One region of the Streptomyces sp. NPDC050315 genome, then DNA from elsewhere that is predicted to be linked to it. Evidence: riboswitches for the same ligand, from Rfam matches in the RefSeq annotation. Region 1 holds a riboswitch; the other holds the start of a gene.
The links. A riboswitch is a leader RNA that binds a small molecule or an ion and turns the genes downstream of it on or off. The one in region 1 is predicted to bind S-adenosylmethionine.

Region 1 (15,173 bases):
CCGATGCTGTGGGCGGTCGGCTTCCTGATCACCTTCACCTTCGGCGGTCTGACCGGCGTCATCCTGGCCTCGCCGCCGCTGGACTTCCACATCTCCGACTCGTACTTCGTCGTGGCGCACTTCCACTACGTCGTCTTCGGTACGGTCGTCTTCGCGATGTTCGCCGGCTTCCACTTCTGGTGGCCGAAGTTCACCGGCAAGATGCTGGACGAGCGGCTCGGCAAGATCACGTTCTGGACGCTGTTCATCGGCTTCCACGGCACCTTCCTGGTCCAGCACTGGCTGGGCGCCGAGGGCATGCCGCGTCGTTACGCCGACTACCTGGCGGCCGACGGCTTCACCGCCCTGAACACGATCTCGACGATCAGCTCCTTCCTGCTGGGCCTGTCGATCCTGCCCTTCATGTACAACGTCTGGAAGACGGCGAAGTACGGCAAGAAGATCGAGGTCGACGACCCGTGGGGCTTCGGCCGCTCGCTGGAGTGGGCGACCTCCTGCCCGCCGCCGCGGCACAACTTCCTCACGCTGCCGCGCATTCGCTCCGAATCCCCGGCGTTCGACCTGCACCACCCTGAGATCGCCGCGCTCGACGTGCTCGAGAACGACGGTCAGAAGGACACGGCGCTCATGGGCGGCACGAAGGAGGCCGGCAAGTGAAGATCCAGGGCAAGATGTTCATCTGGCTCTCCGTCTTCGTCCTCGCCATGGCGATCGTCTATGGCGTCTGGTCGAAGGAGCCGGTAGGCACCACCGCGCTGTTCCTCTCGTTCGGCCTGTGCATCATGATCGGCTACTACCTGGCCTTCACGGCCCGGCGGGTCGACACCGGAGCGCAGGACCGCAAGGACGCCGATGTGGCGGACGACGCCGGTGAGGTGGGCTTCTTCAGCCCGCACAGCTGGCAGCCGCTCTCCCTCGGCATCGGCGGCGCGTTCGCCTTCCTGGGCGTCGTCTTCGGCTGGTGGCTGCTGTACTTCTCCGCTCCGATCATCCTCGTCGGCCTGTTCGGCTGGGTGTTCGAGTACTACCGGGGCGAGAACCGCACGCAGTAAGCGCCGTTCTCGTACGGACGGGTCGGGCCCGGTCACTCCAAGGAGTGGCCGGGCCCGACCCATTTGCAGTCCTTGAACGCGCCGCACCGGCGTGTCTCTTCCTATTTTGGGCCTATGAGCCATATGCCACGATCCCGGACGGTGCTCAGATCGGCCTTCCTGCTGCTGCCCCTGGCGGTGGGGGTCACCGGGTGCGGCGGGGCCACCTCGGATCCGCTCGCCGCCCAGCCCTACGACGCGGCCGGCCAGATCGCGGCCAACGCCCCGGCGGGCGAGCGGAAGGCCGACCCCGACCGGCCACTGGAAGTCACCACCACGGGCGACGAGGCGCGGATCACGGACGTCACCGCGACGGACGCCGCGGGGCGCCACATCCGCGGCCGGCTGACCGCCGACGGCACCCGCTGGCGCAGCACCGTGCCGCTCGCCGCCGGCACCCGCTACACCGTGCGCGTCAGTACCGAGGACAGCGACGGCAAGCCGGGCCGCAAGGTCCTGCGGATGGCGACGAAGGGCAGCGGCGACAAGCGGCTGCGGGTCACCTTCGGGCCCGACAGCGGCACGTACGGCGTCGGCCAGCCGCTCACCGCGGAGCTCAGCCGCCCGGTGCACGGCGCGCGCGCCAAGGCGCTCGTGGAGGGTGCCCTGAAGGTCGACAGCAGCCCGCGCGTGGTGGGCTCCTGGCACTGGGTCGACGACCGGACCCTGCACTACCGCCCGCGTACGTACTGGCCCGCGCACGCCTCCGTCGAGGCGTACAGCAACCTCCAGGGCCTGAAGGTCGCCAAGGGCCTGTACGGCGGGCCGGGCAAGCCGGTGCGGATCCGTACCGGCGACCGGGTCGTGGCGGTCACCGACGCCGCCGCGCACCGGATGACGGTCCGGCGCAACGGCAAGGTGCTCAAGACGCTGCCCGTCACCACCGGCAAGGCCGGCTTCGAGACCCGCAACGGCATCAAGACCGTGCTGGGCAAGGAGGCGTTCGTCCGGATGCGCAGCACCACCGTGGGCATCGCCCGCGGCAGTTCGGAGGCGTACGACCTGCCGGTCCGCTGGGCCACCCGGGTCACGTGGAGCGGCGAGTACGTGCACGCGGCGCCCTGGTCCGTGGGCTCGCAGGGCGCGGCCAACGTCAGCCACGGCTGCACCGGCATGTCGACCGCCGACGCGCGCTGGTTCTTCGGCCGCGTACGGGTCGGCGACATCGTCCAGGTGGTCAACAGCAAGGGCGACAAGATGGTCCCGTTCGACAACGGGTTCGGCGACTGGAACCTGTCCTGGGACAAGTGGCGCGCCGGCAGCGCCCTGGGCGGCGGCGTGAGTGGCGCCGGGAGCGACGAGGAGGCCGCGGCACCCGCCGACGCTGCTCGACTGCGCCCGCGGGTCTGAGCGGCCCGCAGAACGGCACACAGCGCCCCGTCCGGGCTCATTCCCGCCCGGACGGGGCGCTGTACGTCTTCAAGCCGCGCTGTGCGGGACCGCTCAGGTCTGCGCGAGCAGGCGGCGGCGCAGCAGCCCCGCCAGCGCGTCGGCGAACGCCACCGGGTCGACCGGGTGGGTCACCGCGGCGTCCGCCCGGCTCCAGGTCGCGAGCCAGGAGTCCTGCGGGCGGCCCATCAGCAGCAGCACCGGTGGGCAGTGGAAGATCTCGTCCTTGATCTGCCGGCACACGCCCATGCCGCCCGCCGGGGCGGTCTCACCGTCCAGCACACAGACGTCGATGCCGCCCTGCTCCAGGGCCGCGAGGACGGCCGGGAGTGTCGCGCACTCCACAATCTCCACCTGCGGCACATCGGCGGCGGGTCGCCGGCCGGCCGCGAGGCGCACCTGCTCGCGGGTGCCCGCATCATCGCTGTAGACCAGCACCGTGGCAGTCGCCTGCATCGTTCCTCCACGCTTTTGGGGAGCACCGTCGACGGGAGCACCACTGGGGCCGGTCCCGTTCAGCGGATGCTACTGCCCGGAAGGGCCCGCGCAGGAGGGTTCGTACGGATCAATGCTGCGCCCGACGGCCCGTCAGGACTGGTCGGAGCGGGGGCGCCAGAGGGGGGCGGAAGCTGCGCTTCCCCCCTTCGGGGGACCTCGCCACTGGACCGTATGGCCAGCGCACACCCCCTTGACACACCGAACGGCACCCCCCGGAGTGAGCGCAAGATAAGCGACCGACATAATGTCGGTCGTGGCGACAGCAACAGCAGTAGAAACCGGGCACGCGCACCCGTCGGTCAATCGGCCGAACCTCACCAGCGTCGGAACCATCATCTGGCTGAGTTCCGAGCTGATGTTCTTCGCGGCCCTCTTCGCGATGTACTTCACCCTCCGATCGGTGACCGGAGCCGAGTATTGGAAGGAATCCGCCGATGCGCTGAATCTTCCGTTCTCCGCGACGAACACCACGATTCTGGTGCTCAGCTCTCTGACGTGCCAGCTCGGTGTTTTTGCGGCCGAGCGTGGCGACGTCAAGAAGCTCCGGGCCTGGTTCGTGGTCACCTTCATCATGGGTGCGATCTTCATCGGCGGTCAGGTCTTCGAGTACACGGAGCTGGTCAAGCACGAGGGCCTCTCGCTCTCGTCCGGACCGTACGGCTCGGTGTTCTACCTGACCACCGGCTTCCACGGACTGCACGTGACAGGCGGTCTGATCGCCTTCCTGCTGGTCCTGGGCAGGACGTACGCGGCCAAGAGGTTCACCCACGAACAGGCCACCGCGGCCATCGTCGTGTCCTACTACTGGCACTTCGTCGATGTCGTCTGGATCGGCCTCTTCGCCACGATCTACCTGATCAAGTAGGTAGTCCGGTCCCGACCGGACCCGCAGTTCAGACAGACACAGACCAGAAGCATCGACGCAGAAGATCCTGACACCGGGGTAATCCGTGAAAAAGCTCTCCGCACGACGGCGCCATCCGCTGGCGGCGCTCGTCGTCCTACTCTTCGCGCTGGCGGTCACTGGGGGGCTGTACGCCGCGTTCGCGCCGGCGGACAAGGCTCAGGCCGATGACACCGCCCAGTCTCTTGCCATCAAGGAGGGCAAGAAGCTCTTCGCCGTGGGCTGCGCCAGCTGCCACGGCACCGGCGGTCAGGGCACCTCCGACGGCCCGAGCCTGGTCGGCGTGGGCGCTGCCGCCGTCGACTTCCAGGTGGCCACCGGCCGGATGCCGGCGCAGCAGCCCGGCGCCCAGGTGCCGCGGAAGAAGAACATCTACAGCCAGGCCGAGATCGACCAGCTGGCGGCGTACGTCGCGTCGCTCGGCGCCGGTCCCGCCGTGCCCGGCAAGGAGCAGTACAGCAAGGACGGAGCGGACATCGCCAAGGGCGGTGAGCTGTTCCGTACGAACTGCGCGCAGTGCCACAACTTCACCGGTAAGGGCGGCGCCCTGACCAACGGAAAGTTCGCACCGGCGCTTGATGGTGTGGATCCGAAGCACATCTACGAGGCCATGGAGACCGGCCCGCAGAACATGCCTTCGTTCCCTGACGGCAGCCTCTCGCAGCAGAACAAGAAGGACATCGTCGCTTACCTCGGTGAGGTCAACGGCGACAAGACCGCGAGCCCCGGTGGCATGGACCTCGGTGGTCTCGGCCCGGTCAGTGAGGGCCTCTTCGGTTACATCTTCGGCCTGGGCGCACTGGTCGCGGTCGCCATCTGGGTCGCAGCCCGGACAGCGAAGGCCAAGAAGTCATGAGTGAGACTGGACGACACGCAGACGTGCCAGAAGAAACCCTGCCCAGTGGGCGCGACGGTGCCCACGGTGACGTGGCGACGAGGGAGAACCCCTTCGCCGACCCGGGCCTGCCCCCCCACGAGCACCGCATCCAGGACATCGACGAGAAGGCGGCCAGGCGCTCCGAGCGCACCGTGGCCCTGCTCTTCACGCTGTCCATGCTCGCGACGATCGGCTTCATCGCCTCGTACGTGATCTTCCCGGTCGACAAGATCATCTACGTCTGGCCGCTCGGCCACATCAGCGCGCTGAACTTCGCGCTGGGCCTGACGCTGGGCGTGGCGCTGTTCTGCATCGGCGCCGGCGCGGTCCACTGGGCCCGCACGCTGATGTCGGACGTCGAGGTGGCGCAGGAGCGGCACCCGATCGAGGCCGAGCCCGAGGTCAAGGCCAAGGTCATGGCCGACTTCCGGGAAGGCGCCGCGGAGTCCGGCATGGGCCGCCGCAAGCTGATCCGCAACACCATGTTCGGCGCGCTGGCCCTGGTGCCGCTGTCCGGTGTGGTGCTGCTGCGCGACCTCGGTCCGCTGCCGGAGAAGAAGCTCCGCACCACGGGCTGGAAGAAGGGCATCCGCCTGGTCAACCAGTCCACCAACCTCCCGCTGCGTCCCGAGGACATCGCGGTCGGCTCGCTGACCTTCGCCAAGCCCGAGGGCCTGGAGGAGGACGATCACGAGTTCAACACCAAGATCGCCAAGGACGCCCTGATGCTCGTGCGGATCCAGCCGCAGAACATCAAGGACAAGCAGGAACTTGAGTGGTCGCACGAGGGCATCGTGGCGTACTCGAAGATCTGCACCCACGTCGGTTGCCCGATCTCCCTGTACGAGCAGCAGACGCACCACGTGCTCTGCCCCTGCCACCAGTCCACCTTCGACCTTTCCGACGGTGGCCGCGTGATCTTCGGTCCGGCCGGCCACGCCCTGCCGCAGCTGAACATCACGGTGAAGGACGGCTACCTCGAAGCCGTCAGCGACTTCGCGGAGCCCGTCGGCCCGAGCTTCTGGGAGCGCGGATGAGTAACGAGACGAGCGCGACCAACGCGCGCCGCGGCCAGGCGCCGCGGGGCGAGCGGATCGCCGACTGGGCGGACGGCCGGCTGGGCATCTACAGCCTCGCCAAGTCCAACATGCGCAAGATCTTCCCGGACCACTGGTCCTTCATGCTCGGTGAGATCTGCCTTTACAGCTTCATCATCATCATCCTGACCGGCGTCTACCTGACGCTGTTCTTCCACCCGAGCATGGCCGAGGTCGTCTACCACGGCTCCTACGTGCCCATGCACGGCATCCGGATGACGCAGGCCTTCGAGTCGACGCTGGACATCAGCTTCGACGTCCGCGGCGGCCTGCTGATCCGGCAGATCCACCACTGGGCCGCGCTGGTGTTCCTCGCCGGCATGATGGTCCACATGATGCGGGTGTTCTTCACCGGCGCCTTCCGCAAGCCGCGCGAGGTCAACTGGCTGTTCGGCTTCCTGCTGTTCGTCCTGGGCATGTTCACCGGCTTCACCGGTTACTCGCTCCCGGACGACCTGCTCTCCGGCACCGGTGTCCGCTTCATCGAGGGTGTCATCCTGGCGATGCCGCTGGTCGGCTCGTACCTGCAGATGTTCATCTTCGGCGGGGAGTTCCCCGGCCACGACATCATTCCGCGGTTCTTCACGATCCACGTGCTGCTGCTGCCGGGCATCATGCTCGGCCTGCTGGTGGCGCACCTGATCCTGGTCTTCTACCACAAGCACACGCAGTTCCCGGGTGCCGGTAAGACCGAGAAGAACGTGGTCGGCATGCCGCTGCTGCCGGTCTACATGGCCAAGGCCGGAGGCTTCTTCTTCCTGGTCTTCGGTGTGATCTCGGTGATCGCCGCGATCGCGAGCATCAACCCGGTGTGGGCCATCGGCCCGTACCGCCCGGACCAGGTGTCCACCGGCGCCCAGCCCGACTGGTACATGGGCTTCGCCGAGGGTCTGGTCCGTGTCATGCCGGGCTGGGAATGGGTGCTCCCGGGTGGCTACACCCTCAACTTCGGTGTGCTCATCCCGATCATCGTCTTCCCGCTGGTTCTCGCGGCCATCGCGGTCTACCCGTTCATCGAGTCCTGGGTCACCGGCGACAAGCGTGAGCACCACCTGCTGGACCGCCCGCGCAACGCCCCGACCCGTACCGGCTTCGGTGTGGCCTGGCTGATCGCCTACCTGGTCATGCTCGTCGGTGGTGGCAACGACCTGTGGGCCACGCACTTCCACCTGTCGATCAACTCGATCACCTGGTTCATCCGGATCGCGTTTTTCGTCGGGCCGGTGCTGGGCTTCATCGTCACCAAGCGGATCTGCCTGGGTCTGCAGCGGCGCGACCGCGACAAGGTGCTGCACGGACGCGAGTCCGGCATCATCAAGCGGCTGCCGCACGGTGAGTTCATCGAGGTGCACGAGCCGCTCACGCAGGAGCAGCTCCACCACCTCACCTCGCACGAGCAGCCCAAGCCGCTGGAGATCGGCCCCGAGGTCGACGAGAACGGCGTCAAGCGCAAGATCCCGCGCTCGCAGAAGCTGCGCGCCAAGCTCTCCAAGAGCTTCTACGGCGAGGACAGCCACATTCCGAAGCCGACGGTGGAGGAGTACGAGGAGATCACCAGCGGCCACGGCCACCACTGATCTCCGCGGGGGAGCGGTACCGACACCGTGACCTCGTGCACGTAGCAAAGAACGCCACCCAGAGGGCCCTGTCCGAGCATCGGACGGGGCCCTCCGGCGTACCCGCGGGCCCGATAGGCTCGCTGTGAAGATTTTTGACTCACCCAGGAGCGTGGACCATGAACGTTGTGACCCCGGATGGCGGCGGCAGCGTGGCGGCCCGCACCTGGCCGGGCGTACTGAACGCCCTCCTCGAAGGCCGTGACCTCTCCGCCGACTCCACCCAGTGGGCGATGGACCGGATCATGCGCGGCGAGGCCAGCGACGCGCAGATCGCCGGCTTCGCGGTGGCGCTGCGCGCCAAGGGCGAGACGGTCGCGGAGATCTCCGGGCTGGTCCGCGCGATGTACGAGCACGCCAACCTCATCGAGGTGCCGGGCCGCAGCGTGGACATCGTCGGCACCGGCGGCGACGGCGCCAAGACCGTGAACATCTCCACCATGTCCTCGATCGTGGTGGCCGGTACGGGCACGAAGGTCGTCAAGCACGGCAACCGCGCCGCGTCCTCCGCCAGCGGCGCCTCCGACGTCCTGGAGAAGCTCGGCGTGAACCTGGACCTGACGCCGCGCCGGGTGGTGGAGGTCGCCGAGGAGGCCGGCATCACCTTCTGCTTCGCGGTGAAGTTCCATCCCTCGCTGCGGCATGTCGCGCCCGCCCGCAGCCAGCTGGGCATCCGTACGACCTTCAACGTGCTCGGCCCGCTCACCAACCCGGCCAAGGTCGCGGCCCAGGCCACCGGCGTCGCCGACGCCCGGATGGCGCCCATCCTGGCCGGTGTGCTCGCCGAGCGCGGCTCCTCCGCGCTGGTCTTCCGCGGCGACGACGGCCTGGACGAGCTGACCACCACGGCCACCTCCACGGTGTGGGTGGTCCGGGACGGCACCGTGCGCGAGGTGCCCTTCGACCCGCGTGACGTGGGCATCGAGCTGGTGCCGGTGGAGGCCCTGCGCGGCGCGGACGCCTCGTACAACGCGGACGTCGCCCGCCGCCTGCTGGCCGGCGAGACCGGCCCGGTACGGGACGCCGTCCTGCTGAACTCCGCCGCGGCCCTGGTGGCCCTGGACCCGACGGACGCACCGCTGAACGACCAGATCGCGGCGGGGATGGCCAAGGCCGCCGAGTCGATCGACTCGGGCGCGGCACGGGCGGTGCTGGAGCGCTGGGTGACCGCTTCGCACGCGTAACGGCCCTGCGACGCGAGGGGTGTCCGCATCCCGGACACCCCTTGCAGTGCCGCGATCATGTGGCATGATTCTCGGCAGGTCACGAGTGACAGCGATTAGGCCCCGGCTTGCTGTCCGGCAACCCTCCGTCCGTGGCGGGGTGCCCCGGGTGATGACCAGGCCGCAGGCAGCGAGGTCTGCGGCAAGCGCGGATCCCTCGCCAGGGATCCTGGTTATCGAGGGAGCTCTTCCGTGATGCAGCGAATGCGCTAGGGCCGCTCGGCCCCGTTTCCGAACACCCCGCCTGGGTGCCCCCTTTGTACGAGCCGTACGAGCCGTACGAGCCGTACGAGGTGTGCGTGCGCCCGCGGGTCCTTCCACGCCCTGTGCGTGTCATTCGCCTACTCCGTGCGTTCCGTACGGTTTTACGCCTCCGGGAGACTCCGCCATGTCCGTGCGCCCTGACACCGCCCTCGCCACCGCCGATTCCGCCGACGCCGACCCCGCCTGCGCCCCGCTCCCCGTCCTCGGCCGCGACGTGCTCGTCCCGCTCGTCACCGGTGGCGAGGTCGGCTACGCCGCGCTGGACTACGCCGCCAGCGCCCCGGCCCTGCAGCGGGTGTGGGACGACGTGGCCGCGTACGCGCCGTACTACGGGAGCGTGCACCGCGGCGCGGGCTACCTCTCGCAGCTGTCGACGGACCTGTTCGAGAACAGCCGGGTGACGGTGCACGAGTTCCTGGGCTGCCGCGAGTCCGACCAGGTGATCTTCACCCGGTCCACCACCGACTCGCTGAACCTGCTGGCAGGCGTGCTCCCCGCGGACACCCGGGTGTTCGTCTTCGAGACCGAGCACCACGCGTCGCTGCTGCCCTGGGAGCAGCGGTCCGACGTCACCGTCACCTACCTGAACGCCCCGCGGACCCCGCAGCAGGCGGTCGACACGCTGGAGAAGGCGCTCGCCGAGCGCGAGCCCTACGGCCCGGCGCTGGTGTGCGTGACCGGCGCGTCGAACGTGACCGGCGAGCTCTGGCCGGTGCGCGAGCTGGCCGCCGCGGCGCACGCGCACGGCGCGCGCATCGTGCTGGACGCCGCGCAGCTGGCCCCGCATCACCCGGTGGACATCGCCGACCTGGACGTGGACTGGGTGGCCTTCTCCGGCCACAAGCTGTACGCGCCCTTCGGGTCCGGCGTACTGGCCGGGCGCGCCGACTGGCTGCAGGACGCCGAGCCGTACCTGGCCGGCGGCGGCGCGAGCCGCAAGGTCGCGCGGCGCGAGGACGGCGGCGTGCAGGTGGAGTGGCACACCACGGCTGCCCGCCACGAGGCCGGTTCGCCGAATGTCATCGGCGTGTACTCGATCGCCTCGGCCTGCAAGGCGCTGACCGAGGCCGGGTTCGACAACCTGGTCGCGCGGGAGCAGGAGCTGATCGCGAAGGTGCGGGCCGGGCTCGCCGAGGTGCCCGAGGTGAAGGTGCTGTCGCTCTTCGGCGACGACGCGCCGCGGGTGGGCGTGCTGTCGTTCGTCGTGGAGGGCTGGAACAGCTCGCACTTCGCGGCCGCGCTCTCGGCGGAGTACGGCATCGGCGTACGGGACGGGCTGTTCTGCGCGCACCCGCTCGTGCGCACCCTGCTGGGCAGCGACCCGCAGGACCCGGGGGAGTGCGGCGCGCCGGACGCCCGGCCCGGCGAGCGGTCCCTGAACGCCATCCGCGTGAGCTTCGGTGCGGGGACGCCGGATGAGCATGTGGAGCGGTTCGTCACGGCGGTGACGGAGCTCGTACGGGACGGGGCGCGGTGGTCCTACCGGACCGAGGATGGCCGCTGCGTCCCCGACCGCGGCTGAGCCGCGGGTTTCACCGGCCGGTGTTGGTTCCCGTAGCGGGACCGGCGCCGGCCGGTGGCCGTTTGGCGTTCAAGATGTCCTCAATCGCCGGACGGGCTCAACTTTCCAAGCCGATCGCGAACGCCGCTTCCAGGTCGTGCTGGGAGTACGTGCGGAAGGCGATGTGGGTCTCCGTGGAGGCGACGCCGGGGACCTTGCTGATGCGGCCGGGGATGACGTCCGCGAGGTCGTCGTGTTCGCGGACCCGGACCATCGCGATCAGGTCGTGCGCGCCGGTGACCGAGTAGACCTCGCTGACGCCCTCGATCGTCGCGATCTTCTCCGCGATCTCCGGGATCTGATCCACGCTGGTCTTGATGAGCACGATCGAAGTGATCACGATTGGCTCTCTCCCTCGGTCGGCCGTTCTGTGGGCTCCACCCTACCGGGGAGCCCCGGCGCGGCCTGCGGTGGAGCGTCCGGTACGTGGTAGCGGACCCAGGCGTACAGGAAGCCCAGTACAAAGCCGACGACGTGGGCCAGGTAGGCGACGCCGGGGCCGTTGACCGCGCGCTGGGCCGCCAGCCACTGCAGGACGAACCAGAAGAGCAGCACCGCCCAGGCGGGGAAGCGCAGCGGCAGGAAGAAGAGGAACGGGAAGAGGCTGGTCACCCGCGCGCGGGGAAAGAGGTAGAGGAAGGCGCCGAGCACTCCGGAGATCGATCCGGACGCGCCGACCAGGGTCTGGCCCGACTCGGCGTGCGCCGCCGCGTAGCCCATCAGGGCCACGTAACCGGTCAGGACGTAGAAGACCGCGAAGTGCAGCCGGCCCATCCTGGCCTCGGCCATGCCCCCGAAGACGTAGAGGAAGAGCATGTTGCCCAGCAGGTGCAGCCAGCTGCCGTGCACGAAGAGCGCGGTGAGCGGGGTGACCAGGGCCTGCGGGTCGCCGCTCCACAGGTCGCGCGGGATGACGCCCCAACGGGCGAAGTACGCGCTCTGCGCCTGCAGGAGCGATTCGCCGGTGCCGTGTATTCCGTTCAGCCCCGAGGCCGGGCCGATGACGAACACCAGGCAGCAGATGCCGATCAGGATGTTGGTCATCCGGGAGAACACGGTCCGCGGGGACGGAAACGAGGCCGACATGAAGTGATCATGGCGTAATAGCCACAAAGGGGACAGAGTGCCTCGCCGTGTTCCGGTACCCGGGCGGGGACGGCACCCGGTCGCCACCAGGCCGTAGGGTTACGGGCAGTACTTTCCGTACCTCCGCAGTTCGACGGCGCACCGCGAGAGCCCGCACAACCGCATCACGCTTGACGAAAGAGGACGACACAATGGCTGTTCCCCTGCCGACGGCCGAAACCCGGTGGCGCTGCACTCTGTGCGGCAACCTCACCCGTTTCGATGTGACCCGCCGGTCCAAGGTGGTGGAGTACGTCCACCTCGACCTGGCCGGTGAGCCCAAGGTGGAGGAGCGGGAGGTGCTCAGTGAGAGCATCGAGTCCGTCCGCTGCCGCTGGTGCAACGCGGTCGACCAGATCGAGCTGGTGGACCGCCCCGGCGCGGACGCCTGAGATCGGAGCGGTGCAGCAGTGGTGGAGCGTCCAGCAGGGCATGAGGGGGAAGAGCGCGACCCGGAGGCCGGTGCGGCCGACGAAGTGCTCGACCGTCCCCTGCCCGAGGGCGTGCGGCGCCGTGTCGTGGCGCTCACCGCGGAGTCCTTCGGCGGCCTGACGGTCGCCGAACTTCCGCCACCTCTGCGGCAGTACGCCCGTTTTACTCCGTCCCGGCGGGTGAAGTTCGCGGGCAACGCGATGGCCGCGGCGCTGGAGAGCGATCCGGTCTTCCGGCAGCGGATCGCGGCCCGGCTGCGCGAGACCCAGGCCGAGCTGGCCGAGGCCCTGCAGCAGGGCACCCCACCCGCCGCCGCCGACCCGCAGGACGTCGCGGCGGCGGCGTATGTTCTGCGCCCGCCGGGCTGGGCCAAGCTGGTCGCCGCCGCGGGCGAGGAGGTCCGGCGCGCGGACGAACAGCGGGCCGGTGAGGAGGCCGAGCGGGAGCTCGCCCGGCTGCGGGAGGAGCTGGCCGAGGCGCGGGCGGCGTCCCGCGCGGAAGCCGACCGGGCGAGAGGCGACCTCGAAGCGGCGCGCAAGGAGAACGACGTGCTGCAGCGCAAGCTGCGCAGCGCGCTCAGCGACGTGAAGCGCGCGCAGGCCGCGGCGCGCAAGGCGGAGACCGAGACCGAGTCGCTGCGCTCCGCGGCGGCCACGGACAAGGCGACCACCGACAGCGAGATGCGCCGGCTCAAGGCCCGGGTCGCGGAGGCGGAATCGGCGCTCGAAGCGGGGCGCCGCGCCGCGCGGGAGGGGCGCAGTGTCGAGGACATGCGCCTGCGACTGCTTCTGGACACCGTCCTGGACGCGGCCCAGGGGCTCCGTCGCGAACTGGCGCTGCCGCCGGCCAATGTCCACCCCGCCGACACGGTCGACGCGGTCGAGCCGGGCCGGATGACCCCGAAGGACGTCGCGGCGCGCGCCCTGTCCGAAACGGATCCGGCGCTGCTGGACCAGCTCCTGGCGCTGCCGCAGGCGCACCTCGTGGTGGACGGCTACAACGTCACCAAGACCGGCTATCCGACGATGCCGTTGGACAAGCAGCGGCTGCGGCTGCTGGGCGGGCTGGCCGTCCTGGCCGCGCAGACCGGCGCCGAGATGACGTGCGTCTTCGACGGCGCCGAGCTGGCCGCGCCGGTACTGCTCGCGCCACCGCGCGGCGTAAGGGTTCTTTTCAGCAAACCGGGCGTAACGGCAGATGAGTTGATTCGTCAGCTGGTAAGGGCCGAACCGCCCGGCCGTCCCGTCGTGGTGGTCTCCACCGACCGCGAAGTGGCCGACGGGGTGGCGAAGGCGGGCGCCCGCCCGGTGGCATCGGCCCTTCTTCTCAAGCGACTTGCCCGTACCTGAACGGGCGTCGGCCGCGATCTAGAAGGTGTGGGATAGAACACTCCGCGGCCCTTCCAGCGGTCTCGGAGCGTCAATTACCTGCTACGGGCGGTGCCACATTGGTAAAGGATGCGCGTGTGGCCAAGTTTTTTCCCGTGAAGATTTGAAGCGATCACAACTCGGTTACTAAGGTCAGGCCCCGAGCCTTCATGCAGTTGATCATCCAACCGGGATGAACAGTGAAGGAACCGCCGAGTCCGCGGCGTTGACGCGGAGCCGGGGACCAGTTCCCCCCACCACCCGGTAGGCGGCTGAAGGAAGAAGGAGCTCGCCCCCGTGGCGTCCCACCGTCGACCCAAGCAGCCGAGCCGCACGCGTGTCACCGTGTTCACCGCGACCGCAGCGGCGGCAGTCGCGCTGTCCTCCCAGGCCGGGTCCGCTCAGGCCGCCCCGAAGCCGACCAAGGAAGAAGTCAAGTCCAAGGTCGACAAGCTCTACGAAGAGGCCGAGGCGGCCACCGAGAAGTACAACGGGGTCAAGGAGGACCAGCAGGAGCTGCAGAAGGAGGTCGACCGCCTCCAGGACAAGGTCGCCCGTGGCCAGGAGGAGCTGAACAAGCTCCGCAAGGACATCGGCTCGGTCGCCTCGGGCCAGTACCGCAGCGGCAGCATCGACCCCTCGGTACAGCTCTTCCTCTCCGGCGACCCGGACACCTACCTGGAGAAGGCGTCCACGCTCGACCAGTTGAGCGGCAAGCAGGCTTCGCAGCTGAAGGTCATCGCGGACAAGCAGCGCACCCTGTCGCAGCAGCGCCAGGAGGCCGCCGGCAAGATCAAGGACCTCTCCGACACCCGCAAGGCGCTGGGCGACAAGAAGGACGAGATCCAGGGCAAGCTCGCCGAGGCGCAGGAGCTGCTCAACACCCTCACCGCCAAGGAGCGCGCGGCGCTCGAGGCGAAGGAGGAGCGCGCCAACCGCGCCAACAGCCGGGTCGACCTCGGCACCGCCGTTCCCAGCTCGCAGCGGGCCGCCGCGGCCCTCGCCGCCGCGAAGACGAAGATAGGCTCGCCCTACGTCTGGGGCGCCACCGGCCCCTCCTCGTTCGACTGCTCGGGCCTGACCCAGTGGGCGTACCAGCAGGCGGGGCAGTCGCTGCCGCGCACCTCGCAGGAGCAGGCGACCGCCGGCACCCAGATCGGCCGCGACCAGCTCAAGCCCGGCGACCTGGTCATGTTCTACGACGACCTGCACCACATCGGCCTGTACGCGGGCAACGGCCAGGTGCTGCACGCGCCCAAGCCCGGTGCTGCGGTGCGCTTCGAGCCGATGGACAACATGCCCTTCATGTACGGCGTCCGCGTCTGAGGGCCTGTCTCCTGATCCCGTGCGCGGCTGACGCTGCGTGACGACGGCCGGCCCGACACGCCGGAAACGTCCGAACGTACCGCCCGATCGGGGGAATTGCGGCAGCCGCCCCTGACTTACCGCCTCGCCGGTGACCTGCGCAGTCACCGGCGAGGCGGATTTTTGTACGGGTTCGGAGGTCTTTGGCCGGGGTGTACCGGCGCGATTACTGTCTGCCCTCGCAGTCGCCGGATACGACCGCCCGCCCCGGGCGGCAGGGGCTGCACGGGAAGGGAGTGCGGCCTCACGTGGCGTCCCACCGCCGTTCCTCACCGGCCGGCCCGCAGGGCCCGGCACGGATCACCCTGATGTCGGCCGCCGCCGCGGCCACCGCCGCCGCGCTGACCGCGGTCCCCGCGACCGC
Region 2 (15,173 bases), on a different contig from region 1:
CTCGGCGGGGGAGATGGTCGGGCCCGGCTCGTTGAGCTGGGTGGTCTCGCCGTCGGTGGTGTCCACGACGGCGACGGTGCGCCGGGTGGCGCTGCCGATCGGTACGAGCGCGTCGGTGACGCCGGTCTCCTGGGCGAGCATGGCGCGCAGCGCGTCGCCGGTGCCGCCGCCGGCGAATCCGGTGGCGACGGTGTCATGGCCCAGGGCAGCGAGCACCCGGGCGACGTTCAGGCCCTTGCCGCCGGGGCGTTCGGACACCTCGGTCACCCGGTTCGTGCCGCGCGGGCGGAGCCGCGGTACCCGGTAGGTGATGTCGAGTGCGGCGTTCAGCGTGACCGTGAGGATCATGGTTCCCCCTCCCGCGCAGTGGTCGGACGGCCGTGGTCAACGGCCGGGGACGGACGAGTGCGCGAGCGATCATGCCATCGGCGACGGCAGTTGGCACAGAGCGCGGGTGCCGCCCGGGCCGCGGATGCGGACCAATCGGTCCAGCCCGGACGGGGTGCCGCCCAGGCCGTGTCCGCACCTGTGTTCCTTACCCCGCCTGCGGTGGCCGTACCACCCACTCGCCCCTGCGCATGACGCCCACCAGGTCGTACGAGGCGTCCAGTACGACCAGGTCGGCGTCCTTGCCGGGCTCGATGGAGCCGGTGCGGTCGTCGATGCCCAGCAGCCGGGCCGGGTTGCCGGACAGGGCCTGTACGGCCGCTTCGATGCCGATGCCGTCGATCGTGACGGCGCGCTTGAAGGCGAGGTCCAGGGTGAGCGTGGAGCCCGCGATCGAGCCGGCGGTGGGGCCGCCGTGGATGCGCGCGACACCGTCCCTGACCTCGACCTCCATGGGCCCGAGCGGGTACATGCCGTCGCTCATGCCGGCCGCGCCCATCGCGTCGGTGATGAACGCGACGCGCTCCGCGCCCGCGTGACGGAACGCCAGCTGCAGCACGGAGGGGTGCAGGTGGGTGCCGTCGTTGATCAGTTCGACGGTGATCCGCTCGTCCTCCAGGAGCGCGGCGATCGGGCCGGGCGTGCGGTGATTCAGGCCCGGCATCGCGTTGAAGAGGTGCGTGGCGACGGTGGCGCCCGCGTCGATGGCCTCGCGCGTCGCGTCGTACGAGGAGTCGGTGTGGCCGATGGCCGCGATGACGCCGGAGTCGGCCAGCAGGCGTACGGAGTCCAGGCCGCCGGGCAGTTCCGGCGCGAGCGTCATCATCTTCGCCGTGCCGCGGGCCGCGTCGACCAGCTTGCGTACGTCCGACGGGTCCGGGTCGCGCAGCAGTTCGGGCTGGTGGGCGCCGCAGCGGTGGGCCGAGATGAACGGGCCCTCGAAGTGGATGCCGGCCAGCTCGCCCTGCTCGACCAGTTCGGAGAGGACGGCGGCCTGCCGGGCCAGGTCGGCCAGGTCGCCGGTGACGGTGGAGGCGGCCATGGAGGTGGTGCCGTGGCGGCGGTGGGTGTCGGCGACCTTCAGGCACTCCTCGGGGTCGGCGGAGGAGAAGGAGCCGCCGCCCCCGCCGTGTACGTGCATGTCCACGAAGCCGGGGACGATCAGGTGACCGGACAGGTCGACGGTGGTGCCGCCCGACGCGGGGCCCACGGCGAGCTGCCGCCCGTCGATCGTGAGGGCGAGGTCGTCGACGACGCCCGCGGGCAGTGCCACCCGGGCGCCGCTGAGGATGGTTCGGTCCGCCATCAGGCAGTTACCTCCGTGGAGAGAAGATCCCGGGCCAGCAGTCCTGCGCCCAGGCAGCCGGCGGCGTCCCCGAGCGCCGCGGGAACGATCGAGGGGAGCGGCTGGAAGGTAACCCGTCGCCGGACCGCCTCCCGCAGAGGCGCGAACAGCGTGTCGCCCGCCTCGGCGAGCCCGCCGCCGATGATCAGGGTCCGCGGGTCGAGCAGCGTGAGGCAGGTGACCAGGCCGTCCGCGAGCGCGTCGACGGCTTCCTGCCATACGGCCACGGCGCGCGGGTCGCCGGACTCGACCGCTTTGGCGGCGTCCGCGGCCGTGGCGTCCGGGTCACCGCAGGCGGCGGCCCAGGCCCGGCCGACGGCCGCGGCGGAGGCCAGCGTCTCCAGGCAGCCGCGCCGGCCGCAGCGGCACGGCGCGCCCTGGGGGCGTACGACGATGTGCCCGATCTCGCCCGCGCTGCCGTGCGCCCCGGCTTCGATCCGGCCGCCGATGCCGATGGCGGCCGCGATGCCGGTGCCCAGCGGCAGGAAGACGAACCGGTCGGAGCCCTTGCCCGCGCCGATGCGGCCCTCGGCGAGCCCGCCGGTACGCACGTCGTGGCCGAGCGCCACGGGGATTCCGCCGAGCCGCTCCGAGAGCAGGGCGCGCAGCGGGACGTCCCGCCAGCCGAGGTTCGAGGCGTACACGGCCGTGCCGGTGGCCTCGTCGATGATGCCGGGGACGGCGACGCCGGCCGCCGCCGCGGGGGCGCCGTACCGCTGCGTGCCCAGGTCGCGCAGCTCGGCGGCGAAGTCGAGGATCGTGTCGACCACCGCATCGGGGCCGCGCTCGCGTCCGGTGGGGCGGCGCGCCTCGTGCAGCAGGACGGGGGGCCGGGCGGGCGTGCCGTCGGCGGGCGGCGCCTCCGTACCGACGAGTGCGGCCTTGATCCCGGTGCCGCCCACATCGAGCGCGATGACATGTCTCACGCGGCACAGTCTCCCGCGAGAAGCGCCGAGAGGTCTAGTCCACTACGGCCTCGGTGCCGGTGCGCCGAGGTGGAGGGCCGGTTCATCCGCTGTATACGGGGAGTTGGGCGGCGGGTCGCGCGCGTGGCGTCGGCCGATCGGCGCCGCGGCGCGGGCGCGGGGCGGTCGGGCGGCGGTCCGGAGGAAGATCGAATTCCGGTCCGTTGATGCGAAACGGAGACCTTGTTTGGTGTAGACCTTGTGAGGGTGTGCGGGGCAGACTCGCAGCTCATGTGCCCGACGGAGGGTGATCCTCGCCGTCGCGGCGCGCATCCCGGAACGTACGGCACATCTGGACTCAAAGGGCGGAACAGGGCAGCAATGGCAGTACAGCGACGCTACAAGAGCCTGGCGGCGGCGGGTATCGCGACGGCCATGACGCTGACGCTGGCCTCCTGCTCCGGCGGCACCGTGGGCGAGGACGACGTCACCCTGAAGCTGGTCGCCGCCGACTACGGCGACGGCGCCGCCAACTCCAGCAAGCACTACTGGCACGACGTGGTCGAGGCGTTCGAGGCCAAGCACCCGCACATCAAGGTCGACGTCGACGTCTACAGCTGGAAGGACGTCGACAAGGAGGTCGCGAAGCGGGTCAAGGCCGGCAACGCCCCCGACATGGCCCAGATAGGCGCCTACGCCGACTACGCAGCCGAGGGCAAGCTCTACAGCGCCGACGACCTGCTCTCCATCAGCACCCAGGCGGACTTCACGCCCGCCCTCGCGGAGGCGGGGGAGTACCACCGCGTCCAGTACGGCATGCCCTTCGGGGCCAGCACGCGCCGCCTCTTCTACAACAAGAAGCTCTTCGCGCAGGCCGGCATCGCGAACCCGCCCAAGACCTGGTCCGACATCAAGCAGGACGCGCAGCTCCTGAAGGCCGCGGGCGTGAAGATCCCCTTCGCGCTGCCGCTCGGCCCCGAGGAGACCCAGGCCGAGACCATGATCTGGATGCTGAGCGGGGACGGCGGCTACACCGACGCCATCGGCAAGTACACGATCGACTCACGGCAGAACATCCGCACGTTCAAGTGGGTCAAGGACAACCTTGTCACCCCGGGCCTGACCGGCACCGACCCCGCGAAGCTCAACCGGCAGGACGGCTTCAACGCCTTCGCGAGCGGCCAGGTCGGCATGCTCAACGGCCACCCCACGCTGATGCAGCAGGCCAAGTCCAAGGGCATCGACTACGGCACCGTCGCGCTCCCCGGCACCACCGGCCCGGCCAAGTCCACCATGGGCGTCGCCGACTGGATGATGGGCTTCAAGGAGAACGGGCACCGCGCCGAGATCGGCCAGTTCCTCGACTTCGTCTACAACGAGGACAACGTCCTGAAATTCTCCGGCGATTACGGCTTGCTGCCGGTCACCGTCTCCGCCTCCCAGGACATGCTCGCCGACGGCAAGTACAAGAAGCTGCACGGCTTCCTGAAGCAGCTGCCGGAAGCGGAGTTCTACCCCGCCGACAAGACCTCCTGGCCGCTGGTCAGCAAGACCATCAAGGCGAAGATGGGCGGCGCGGTCGGCAAGAACGGCGACCCCGCGAAGGTGCTCACCGACATCCAGAACACCGCGGACGAGGCGGACAGCGCGACACGGTGACGCCGACCGGGCCCGGGCGCCCGGCCGGGTGATCAGTAGGGATGTCGTACCGCGGGGCTATCGTGGACGCGTGGTCTCCGAATCGCCGTCCGAGCGGCTGTCAGCGCGCGACGAGGCCGTGCTCGCCGTGGAGCGCCGCTCCTGGTCCGGGCCCGGCGCCAAGGAGCGCGCCATACGGGAGCGGCTCGGCATCTCGCCGACCCGCTACTACCAGCTGCTCAACGCCCTCCTGGACGACCCGCGGGCGCTTGCTCACGACCCGGTGACGGTGAATCGCCTGCGGCGGGTGAGAGAGGCCCGCCGGGCCCGTCGCTGACGTCTCGCTGACGGCCAGGAGATCCTTGTAGTACGTCCGTACGCCCCGCCTCACCGATAGGCTCGGCCCCATGGGCAGCCCCGAGAACCTCCTCGCGCAGCCGATGACCGAAGCGGGCCGTGCGGGCCTGGCCGGCTTTCTCGCCCGGCCGGCCGACGCCGTCGTCGCGCTCGACTTCGACGGCACCCTCGCCGGCATCGTCCCCGACCCCGAGCAGGCGCGTGCCCACCCCGGCGTGGTCCGGGCGCTCACCCGCCTCGCCCCGCTGCTGCGCGCCGTCGTCGTGATCACCGGCCGCCCGGCGGAGACGGCCGTCCGGCTCGGCGGCTTCGCCGACGCGGCCGGCCTGGACCGCCTCGTCGTCCTCGGGCACTACGGCGCGGAGCGCTGGGAGGCCGCCACCGGCCGGATCGAGGCGCCCGCGCCGCCGCCGGGCGTCGCCGCGGCCACCGCCGAGCTGCCGGACCTGCTGCGGAGCTCCGGGGCCTGGCAGGACGGGCCGGTCGACGCCGCGATCGAGACCAAGGGCGGCCGGGCCGTCGCCGTGCACACCCGCCGCACCGCCGACCCGCAGGGCACCTTCGAGGCGCTGCGCGCGCCGCTGGCCGCGCTCGCCGAGCGGCACGGCCTGATCGTCGAGCCGGGCCGCTTCGTCCTGGAGCTCCGCCCGCCCGGCGTCGACAAGGGCGTCGCGCTCACCTCGTACGTACACGAGGTGGCCGCCGGCGCGGTCCTCTACGCGGGCGACGACCTCGGCGACCTGGCCGCCTACACCGCCGTGGACGCCCTACGCACCGAGGGCCTGCCCGGCGTACTGGTATGCAGCGCGGCGACGCTGGGCGAGGGCGCGGAGGAACTGGCGGACCGAGCGGACCTGGTCGTCCCGGGCCCGGCAGGGATCGTGGAGCTGCTCACGGGACTCGCGGACGCACTGGCGACGCACCCCTGACGAGGCGCGCCCCGCAGGGGCGCAGCCTTCAGGGGCGCGGGGAACTGCGCGACCAGCCACAACGGCGGGCCAGCCGGCAACGCACCGCCCGGGGCACCCCGGAAACCGCCGGCCTCAGCCGCCAAGCGCCCGCAACTGCTCCAGGAACCACTGGGCCGGCGGCAACGCCGTCGCCGCCGCAGCCAACCGCTTCGCACGCTCGGCGCGCTCATCGTGCGCCATGGTCAGCGCCGCATGCAGCGCCTCCGCCGTCCCCCCGATGTCGTACGGATTGACCACCAACGCATCCTCCCCCAGCTCCGCACAGGCCCCCGCCTCCCGGGACAGCACCAGCGCGCAGCCCGCCTCGGACACCACCGGCACCTCCTTCGCGACCAGGTTCATGCCGTCGCGGATGGGGTTGACCAGCGCGACATCGGCGAGCCGATACGCGGCCAGGGAGCGCGCGAAGTCGTCCTTGACGTGCAGCACGACCGGCAGCCAGCCGTCCGTGCCGAACTCGTCGTTGATCTCCCCTGCCAGCCGCGAGACCTCCTCGGTGTACTCCCGGTACACCGCCAGGTCCTGCCGCGAGGGATAGGCGAACGCTATGTGCACCACCCGGCCGCGCCACTCCGGCCGGTCGGTCAGCAGCCGCCGGTAGGCCAGCAGCCCGCGCACGATGTTCTTGGACAGCTCCGTACGGTCCACCCGCACGATCGTCTTCCGCGGCGCGCCGTCCTCCCCGGTGCCGATCTGCTCGCGCAGATCCGCCAGCCGCTCGTCGACGTCCGGCTGCCGGGAGCGCTCGCGCAGGAAGTCCGCGTCGGCGCCCAGGCCGTGCACCCCGAGCCGGGTGGTCCGGCCCTCGTACGTGACGCGCAGGCCCGCCGCCCCGTCTCTGGCGACCTCGGCGCCCAGTACGACGGCGCAGCACTCCGCGAACGCCGCGGCCCAGCGCTCCGTCAGGAACGCCGCCCGGTCGCCGCCCAGAATGCCGCGCAGCACCTCGGCCGCCACGTCGTCCGGCAGCAGCCGGAAGTAGTCCGGGGGCGCCCAGGGGGTGTGCGAGAAGTGGCCGATGCGCAGGTCGGGGCGGCGCTCGCGGAGCAGCCCCGGGACCAGCGTGAGGTGGTAGTCCTGCACGAGGACGGCCGCGCCGGGCGCCGCGGCCTCGGCGAGCGCGTCGGCGAAGGCGGCGTTGTACGCCTCGTACGCCGCCCACTGGCCGCGGAAGTCCGCGTCGAACGCGGGCTCCAGCGGCGTCTGGTAGAGCAGGTGGTGGACGAACCACAGCACGGAATTCGCGACGCCGTTGTACGCGTCCGCGAAGACCTCGGGCGCGATGTCCAGCATCCGGACGGACTGTCCGCCGGTGTCGCCGGGGTCCAGCAGCCCGTCCCCGGCGGCGGCCCGCCGGGCCGCCTCGCGGTCGCCGTCGCCGAGCGCTGCGCACACCCACACGGCCCCGGCGTCCGGGCCGATGGCGGAGAGGCCGGAGACCAGACCGCCGCCGCCGCGCTTGGCCGTCAGCGTGCCGTCCTCGCCCAAGGCGTAGGAGACCGGACCGCGGTTGGACGCGACGAGAACCTGGGCACCTGAGCTGGAGGAGACCATGCCGATGACCTAACCCGCCACAGATCCGCTCAAACGTGCGGCCGGGAGTGCGTCGCGGGAGCAGTCGCACGTCGGCGCCGCGCGCCGGGCCCGGACGCCGCCCCTCATGCCGCGCGCCGCTCCTCGTACTCCGGTATGCCGCGCATCGGCGGCCGCTCCTCGGTGTCCACATCCGTCGTCCGCGGTACGAACCCGCCCTCCTCGCCGCGGTCGAACTGGGTGAGCCGGGGCCGTACGAGGTGCCCGCGGGCCAGCCGCAGCTGCGCGGTGCGGTAGATCGCCGCGGCCATCCGGCCGAGCGCCTGCCCGTCCTGGTGCCGGTGCTTGCGCACGCCCACGTCCACCTGCGCCAGCGCGTCCAGGCCGACCGTGTGCAGCGCGTCGACCAGCAGGCCCAGCTCCACGCCGTACCCAACAGGGAAGGGCAGCCGCTCCAGCAGCGAGCGGCGGGCCGCGTACTCGCCGCCCAGCGGCTGGACGAAGCCGGCCAGCTGCGGCCAGTGCAGATTGAGCAGCGGTCGGGCCACCAGCTCGGTGACCCGACCGCCCTGGCCCGCCTTCGGGCCGTCGGCGCCCTCGCCGAGCGGCCGGTCGTACATTGCCTTCACGAACTGCACCTGCGGCTCGGTGAGCAGCGGCCCGACGATCCCGGACACGAAGGCGGCGGAGAACTCGCGCAGGTCGGCGTCGACGAAGCAGACGATGTCGCCGCTGGTGGCCAGCAGCGAGCGCCACAGCACCTCGCCCTTGCCGGGCACCGTCGCCAGCCGGGGCAGGATCGCGTCGCGGTGCACGACCCGGGCGCCCGCGGCGGCCGCGACCTCGGCGGTGCGGTCGGTGGAGCCGGAGTCCACCACGACCAGCTCGTCGACCAGGGGCACCGCGGCGGACATCAGATCGCGGCGGATGATCTCCACGATCGTGCCGACCGTGGCCTCTTCGTCGAGCGCGGGCAGCACTACGCTGACCGTCTGTCCCGTGCGGCTCTTCGCGGCCAACAGCTGGTCGAGCGGTCGGTCGGCGGCTGACCAGGAGCGGCCGGCCAGCCAGCGCTCCACCTCTTCCAGCACGTATCCGTCTCCTTTTGCTACTGAGTGTGAGCCATCTCGCGCATCGGACGGCTATCTCAACCGTCCATGCCTTCGGTTACAGTCTTGAACAACGCGGATGACCACCGCATGCCGGGGTCACCGCTGAACAAACGCCTGTGTTTCGTGCGCAGGCCATACCGCTCATCCAGAGGGGCAGAGGGATACGGCCCGTTGAAGCCCCGGCAACCCTCCAGCCGGTCTTGCCGCCAGGACGCTGATGTCCGCCGCGCGAGGCTCCCGGCTAGGGAAGGTGCCAAATCCGTCTCGCGGCGAGATGCGTCGCGAGGAAGATGAGGAGAAAGGGCCTCGCCTCCATGGCTGTGCAAGCTGCTGAAAGCACCACCACCGTCTCCCTCGGTCCCGCCGCCGCGCTGTCCTGCCGCGAGTGCGGTACGCGCTTCGCGCTCGGCCCGATCTTCGCGTGCCAGGAATGTTTCGGGCCGCTCGAAGTGGCGTACGACCTGCCGAGCGGCGACCCCGAGGGCCTGAAGAAGCAGATCGAGGCCGGTCCGGACAACATCTGGCGGTACGCGCCGCTGCTGCCCGTCCCCGCCGACGTGGCCGACAAGCCCAACCTCAACCCGGGCTTCACCAAGCTGGTCAAGGCCGACCGCCTCGCCGCCGAACTGGGTGTCACCGGCGGCCTGTACGTGAAGGACGACTCCGGCAACCCGACGCACTCCTTCAAGGACCGCGTCGTGGCCATCGCCGTCGAGGCGGCCCGCGCCTTCGGCTTCACCACCCTGTCCTGCTCCTCCACCGGCAACCTGGCCGGTGCGGTCGGCGCCGCCGCGCGCCGGGCCGGCTTCAAGTCCTGCGTGTTCATCCCGCACGACCTGGAGGCGGGCAAGGTCGTCATGGCTGCGGTCTACGGCGGCGACCTGGTCGGCATCGAGGGCAACTACGACGACGTCAACCGCTTCTGCTCCGAGCTCATCGGTGACCCGCTGGGCGAGGGCTGGGGCTTTGTGAACGTCAACCTCCGCCCGTACTACGGCGAGGGCTCCAAGACGCTCGCGTACGAGATCTGCGAGCAGCTCGGCTGGGAGCTGCCGGACCAGCTGGTCATCCCGATCGCCTCGGGCTCGCAGCTCACGAAGATCGACAAGGGGCTCAAGGAGCTCATCAAGCTCGGCCTGGTCGAGGACAAGCCGTACAAGATCTTCGGCGCCCAGGCCGAGGGCTGCTCGCCGGTGTCCACCGCCTTCAAGGCCGGCCACGACGTCGTACGCCCGCAGAAGCCGAACACCATCGCCAAGTCGCTGGCCATCGGCAACCCGGCGGACGGCCCGTACGTGCTCGACATCGCCCGCCGCACCGGCGGTGCCGTCGAGGACGTCAACGACGAGCAGGTCGTGGAAGCGATCAAGCTGCTCGCCCGCACGGAGGGCATCTTCGCGGAGACCGCGGGCGGCGTGACCGTCGGCGTCACCAAGAAGCTGATCGAGAACGGGCAGATCGACCCGGCGAAGTCGCTGGTCGTCCTGAACACCGGGGACGGCCTGAAGACGCTGGACGCCGTGGCGCCGACCACCGGCCCGACCGCGACCATCCGCCCGAGCCTGGACGCGTTCCGCGAGGCCGGCCTCGACAAGTAAGCGCCGCCCCGCCAGGCAGGCCCCGCACTCGTTTCCCCGGAACCCGGAAGGTAGAACCACATGAGCGTCAACGTCCGCATCCCCACCATCCTCCGCACCTACACCGGCGGCCAGGCCGAGGTCCCCGCCGAGGGTGCGAACCTCTCCGAGGTCATCGCGGACCTGGAGAAGAACCACAACGGCATCGCGGCCCGCGTCCTGGACGACCAGGGCAAGCTGCGCCGCTTCGTGAACGTGTACGTCAACGACGACGACGTGCGCTTCGAGGGCGGCCTGGAGACGGTGACGCCGGACGGCGCCAGCGTCTCGATCATTCCCGCGGTGGCCGGCGGCTGCTGAAGCCCGCTCTTTCGTAAAACCGGCGGCGCACGCCCTTAGTGCGCCCTGTGTGCGCCCCCTGTGCACCGCTTCGTGGGTGACCGCATACGCCTCCTGGAATCGCCCCGTCCGCAGCAAAAGCGGACGGGGCGATTCCATGTCGTTAAAGGCGATACAGTTGAGGTGAATCCTCTTCGCGCGCGTGCCCGACGCATATGAGAACGCGACAAGATGTGCTCAAAGTGTGTGCGCATTTTGTCGCGTTGATGAGCTATGCCCGGCCCGGCTTGCCCAGAATTATTGAGACTTCGCCGTAAATCGGCGAATGGTCGTGGGCAGAATTCTCGTCCGATTGACCTGTTGCGCTGGGCATCGGTGCAGATACATTCAGCGGCGGTCGACGCGTTCCGGCGCACACCCTCCTTGGGGGTGAGGTCTGACCCGGGTCCGCGGAGTGCGGTCCTGCGCAAGGGCCAGCAATAGGGGAGTTAGGAATGGCTCAGGGCACCGTCAAGTGGTTCAACGCGGAGAAGGGGTACGGCTTCATCGCGGTCGACGGTGGTGCGGATGTTTTCGTCCACTACAGCGCGATCCAGATGGACGGCTACCGCACCCTTGAGGAAGGTCAGCGGGTCGAGTTCGAGATCTCGCAGGGCCAGAAGGGGCCGCAGGCGGACATGGTTCGCGTGGCCGGCTGAGCGCCGACCGACTGCAGCGTACGGAGGCCCGTGCTCCCCGAGGGGGAGTGCGGGCCTCTCGTTGTGCGCGCGTGCGCGCCGACCCGGGCCCTTGCGGCGCCGCCGCGCGATCCCGCAGGGTGGGCAGAGGCGCTTGCACTCGCGGGGGCCGAGTGCTAATCATTGCGTTAGCACTCTGAAGGTGAGAGTGACAGAACTTCGGATCGGGCCGGTGAGGTCCGCGGCCCGGTGGGGCAGGGAACCACTGGGCTGCAGGCCGTCCGTCGCGGGCACCGGCGCGGTCCACTGCGTTTCCACCCCTGTCCGGGAGGACCACTTCACATGGCCAAGATCATCGCGTTCGACGAGGAGGCACGGCGCGGTCTCGAGCGCGGGATGAACCAGCTCGCCGACGCCGTCAAGGTCACCCTTGGCCCCAAGGGCCGCAACGTCGTCCTTGAGAAGAAGTGGGGCGCCCCCACGATCACCAACGATGGTGTCTCCATCGCCAAGGAGATCGAGCTCGAGGACCCGTACGAGAAGATCGGCGCCGAGCTGGTCAAGGAGGTCGCGAAGAAGACGGACGACGTCGCCGGTGACGGCACGACGACCGCGACCGTCCTGGCCCAGGCCCTGGTCCGCGAGGGCCTGCGCAACGTCGCGGCCGGCGCCAACCCGATGGCCCTGAAGCGCGGCATCGAGCGCGCCGTCGAGGCCGTCTCCGCCGCCCTGCTGGAGCAGGCGAAGGATGTGGAGACCAAGGAGCAGATCGCCTCCACCGCCTCCATCTCCGCCGCCGACACCCAGATCGGCGAGCTCATCGCCGAGGCCATGGACAAGGTCGGCAAGGAAGGCGTCATCACCGTCGAGGAGTCCCAGACCTTCGGTCTGGAGCTGGAGCTCACCGAGGGTATGCGCTTCGACAAGGGCTACATCTCGGCGTACTTCGCCACCGACATGGAGCGTATGGAGGCGTCGCTCGACGACCCGTACATCCTGATCGTCAACTCCAAGATCTCCAACGTGAAGGACCTCCTTCCGCTGCTGGAGAAGGTCATGCAGTCGGGCAAGCCGCTGCTGATCATCGCGGAGGACGTCGAGGGCGAGGCCCTGTCGACCCTGGTCGTCAACAAGATCCGTGGCACCTTCAAGTCCGTCGCCGTGAAGGCCCCGGGCTTCGGTGACCGCCGCAAGGCCATGCTCGGCGACATCGCCATCCTCACCGGTGGCACCGTCATCTCCGAGGAGGTCGGCCTCAAGCTCGAGAACGCCGGTCTGGACCTCCTGGGCCGCGCCCGCAAGGTCGTCATCACCAAGGACGAGACCACCATCGTCGACGGTGCCGGTGACAGCGAGCAGGTTCAGGGCCGCGTCAACCAGATCCGCGCCGAGATCGAGAACTCGGACAGCGACTACGACCGCGAGAAGCTGCAGGAGCGCCTGGCGAAGCTCGCCGGCGGTGTTGCGGTCATCAAGGCCGGTGCCGCGACCGAGGTCGAGCTCAAGGAGCGCAAGCACCGCATCGAGGACGCCGTGCGCAACGCGAAGGCGGCCGTCGAGGAGGGCATCGTCGCCGGCGGTGGCGTCGCCCTGCTGCAGGCCTCCTCGGTCTTCGAGAAGCTGGAGCTCGAGGGCGACGAGGCCACCGGTGCCGCCGCTGTGAAGCTGGCCCTGGAGGCCCCGCTGAAGCAGATCTCCGTCAACGGCGGCCTCGAGGGCGGCGTCGTGGTGGAGAAGGTGCGCAACCTGGCCGTCGGCCACGGTCTGAACGCCGCGACCGGCGAGTACGTCGACATGATCGCCGAGGGCATCATCGACCCCGCCAAGGTCACCCGCTCCGCGCTGCAGAACGCCGCCTCCATCGCGGCGCTCTTCCTCACCACCGAGGCCGTCATCGCCGACAAGCCGGAGAAGGCCGCCGCGGCCGCCCCGGGCGGCATGCCGGGCGGTGACATGGACTTCTGATCCACCCTTCCGGGACGGATCAGCTGTTCATCGCTGTACGAACCGAGGGCGGCACCCCCATCGCGGGGGGTGCCGCCCTCGGGCGTTTCCACGGCTGTCGTGGCTGTCGTACTGCCGGTCAGACGGACGCGGTCTCCTTCGCCGGGCCGTGGGTGCCCGGCCGGGCGCCGCCCGAAGACGCGGCCTGCACCGTCTCCTTGCCCGCGTTCAGCTCCGCGAGCATCTGCTTGCTGAAGCCGAAGAAGTACGTGACCAGGAAGCCGACGACGTAGCCCGCGAGGAGGCCGACGGCGTAGATGAGGGCCGTGGGGCCCAGGTCGTGGTTGCCCTTGAGGAGTGGGAAGAGGGCCCAGCCGGAGGGGCCGATGGCGGTGGAGCCGACGGCCGTGCCGAGCTGGTTCAGCAGGCCGACGAAGGCGCCGCCGAACGCGCCGCCGACGCAGGCGGTGATGAACGGCCGGCCGAGCGGGAGCGAGACGCCGTAGATCAGCGGCTCGCCGACGCCGAGGAAGCCGGCGGGGAGGGCGGACTTGATGGTCGTACGGATCGAGCCGTTGCGGGGGAGGCGGAGGTAGACGGCGATGGCCGCGCCCACCTGGCCCGCGCCCGCCATGGCGAGGATCGGCAGCAGGACCGTGTAGCTCTGCTGCTCGATGAGGGTGGTGTGGATGGGGATGAGGGCCTGGTGCAGGCCGAGCATCACCAGCGGGAGGAAGAGGCCGCCGAGGACGAAGCCGGCGAGCGCGCCGCCGTGGGCGAGGAGCCAGTTGGCGGCCGTACCGATCGCGGCGGACACCTCGCCCGCCGCGTACATCAGGCCGAAGATCGTCACCAGGCCGGTGAGCAGGACCGTGAGGGTCGGGGTGACCAGGACGTCCAGGGACTCCGGCACCCATCTGCGGCACCACTTCTCGATGTACACCGCCAGTACCGCGGCGCCCAGCGCGCCCAGTACGCCGCCCTGGCCGGGGGAGAGCTTCTGGCCGAACGCGGTGATGTCCGCGACGCCCGGGAAGACGATGATCGCGGCGACCGCGCCGCCGAGGATCGGGGTGCCGCCGAACTCCTTCGCCGCGTTGTAGCCGACGAACACCGCGATCAGGGCCATGAAGCCGGAGGCGATGGCGGTGAGCGCGGGGACGAGCGTGGGCAGCCAGCCGAGGTTGGTGAGCAGGCCGTTGATGCCCGCGATGATGCCGCAGCCGATGAGTGCGGGAATCAGCGGGACGAAGATGTTCGCGATCCGGCGGAGGAACAGCTTGAAGGGGGTGGCGTTCGCCGCCTTCCGGCGCGCCTTGATGGCGGCACCCTGAGCGGCCAGCTCGTCGGCGGTGGTGGTGGGGGCGGACGGCGACCCGGGGGCGGGCTCGGGGGAGGCCGGGGCCGGGCCGGGCGCCGCCCCGCGCTCCTCCTCGACCAGCTCTTCGAAGACGGGCGTGACGCGGGCGACCGTACCGGGGCCGAGCACGATTTGGTACGTGTCGTCCTCGACCACCCCCATGACGGCCGGCAGCGCCTTGAGCGCGTCGTCCTGGACCAGCGAACGGTCCTTGATGCCGAGGCGCAGCCGGGTCATGCAGTGGGCGATGGAGGTGATGTTGGCAGCGCCGCCGACGAGGGGCAGGAGCGCGGCGGCGGTGGCGCGGTTCTTGTCCGGGGCGGAGTTCCCCTGGGGAGATGCAGAGGTCATGTGCGAGGCGCTGTTCTGTCGGAGGATGCGCCGCGGGGGCGCGGGGCAGCGGCGCCTCCCCGGGGGAGGAGGGCGCCGGGCGGTCAGCTTTCCTTGGCGGCGGCCTGGAGCGCGGCGCGCAGATGGCCGTGGGAGTCGGCGAGCAGCCGGGCCGCGGTGGGCCCGTCCACGGAGCCGAGGAGCACCAGGATGGCGTGCTTCACCTCGCCGTCGGTGGCGGCGAGCGCTTCCTCGATCTCCGTGTCGGACGCGCCCGTGGCGAGCGCGACGATGCGGCGGGAGCGGGCCCGCAGCTTGTCGTTGGACGCGCGGACGTCGACCATCAGGTTTCCGTAGGTCTTGCCCAGCCGGATCATCGTGATCGTCGAGAGCATGTTCAGGACCAGCTTCTGGGCCGTGCCGGCCTTCAGGCGGGTCGAGCCGGTCAGCAGCTCGGGGCCGACGACGACCTCGATGCCGTGGTCGGCGGCGGCCGCGAGCGCGGAGCCGGCGTTGCACGACAGGCCGACGGTCAGCGCGCCCTGGGCACGGGCGTGCTCGATGGCCCCGATGGCGTACGGCGTGCGGCCCGAGGCGGAGATGCCGACCACCGTGTCCTCGGCGGTCAGCGCCAGCGCGTCCAGCTCGGCGGCGGCCAGGTCCTTGCTGTCCTCGGCGCCCTCCACGGCGGTGATCAT

Region 2: another riboswitch for S-adenosylmethionine. It lies ahead of thrC (threonine synthase); the one in region 1 lies ahead of AB0I82_RS08645 (aminotransferase class V-fold PLP-dependent enzyme).

What each region holds. Positions count from the first base shown of each region.
Region 1 covers NZ_JBFAKN010000002.1:358,915-374,087, reverse strand. The annotation lists gene ctaD (cytochrome c oxidase subunit I) at 1-657, shown strand, start outside; gene AB0I82_RS08685 (cytochrome c oxidase subunit 4) at 654-1,052, shown strand; gene AB0I82_RS08680 (Ig-like domain-containing protein) at 1,167-2,441, shown strand; gene AB0I82_RS08675 (hypothetical protein) at 2,535-2,936, opposite strand; gene AB0I82_RS08670 (heme-copper oxidase subunit III) at 3,223-3,843, shown strand; gene AB0I82_RS08665 (c-type cytochrome) at 3,929-4,738, shown strand; gene AB0I82_RS08660 (Rieske 2Fe-2S domain-containing protein) at 4,735-5,796, shown strand; gene AB0I82_RS08655 (ubiquinol-cytochrome c reductase cytochrome b subunit) at 5,793-7,433, shown strand; gene trpD (anthranilate phosphoribosyltransferase) at 7,592-8,656, shown strand; SAM riboswitch class IV at 8,734-8,850, shown strand; gene AB0I82_RS08645 (aminotransferase class V-fold PLP-dependent enzyme) at 9,084-10,481, shown strand; gene AB0I82_RS08640 (Lrp/AsnC ligand binding domain-containing protein) at 10,579-10,860, opposite strand; gene AB0I82_RS08635 (rhomboid family intramembrane serine protease) at 10,857-11,606, opposite strand; gene AB0I82_RS08630 (hypothetical protein) at 11,798-12,037, shown strand; gene AB0I82_RS08625 (NYN domain-containing protein) at 12,122-13,426, shown strand; gene AB0I82_RS08620 (NlpC/P60 family protein) at 13,742-14,770, shown strand; gene AB0I82_RS08615 (NlpC/P60 family protein) at 15,058-15,173, shown strand, end outside.
Region 2 covers NZ_JBFAKN010000009.1:271,005-286,177, reverse strand. The annotation lists gene pfkB (1-phosphofructokinase) at 1-348, opposite strand, end outside; gene nagA (N-acetylglucosamine-6-phosphate deacetylase) at 536-1,693, opposite strand; gene AB0I82_RS30390 (ROK family protein) at 1,693-2,658, opposite strand; gene AB0I82_RS30385 (extracellular solute-binding protein) at 3,019-4,296, shown strand; gene AB0I82_RS30380 (DUF3263 domain-containing protein) at 4,367-4,612, shown strand; gene otsB (trehalose-phosphatase) at 4,683-5,561, shown strand; gene AB0I82_RS30370 (trehalose-6-phosphate synthase) at 5,676-7,157, opposite strand; gene AB0I82_RS30365 (glucosyl-3-phosphoglycerate synthase) at 7,262-8,227, opposite strand; SAM riboswitch class I at 8,387-8,545, shown strand; gene thrC (threonine synthase) at 8,563-9,846, shown strand; gene AB0I82_RS30355 (MoaD/ThiS family protein) at 9,907-10,185, shown strand; gene AB0I82_RS30350 (cold-shock protein) at 10,659-10,862, shown strand; gene groL (chaperonin GroEL) at 11,184-12,806, shown strand; gene AB0I82_RS30340 (PTS transporter subunit EIIC) at 12,925-14,496, opposite strand; gene murQ (N-acetylmuramic acid 6-phosphate etherase) at 14,580-15,173, opposite strand, start outside.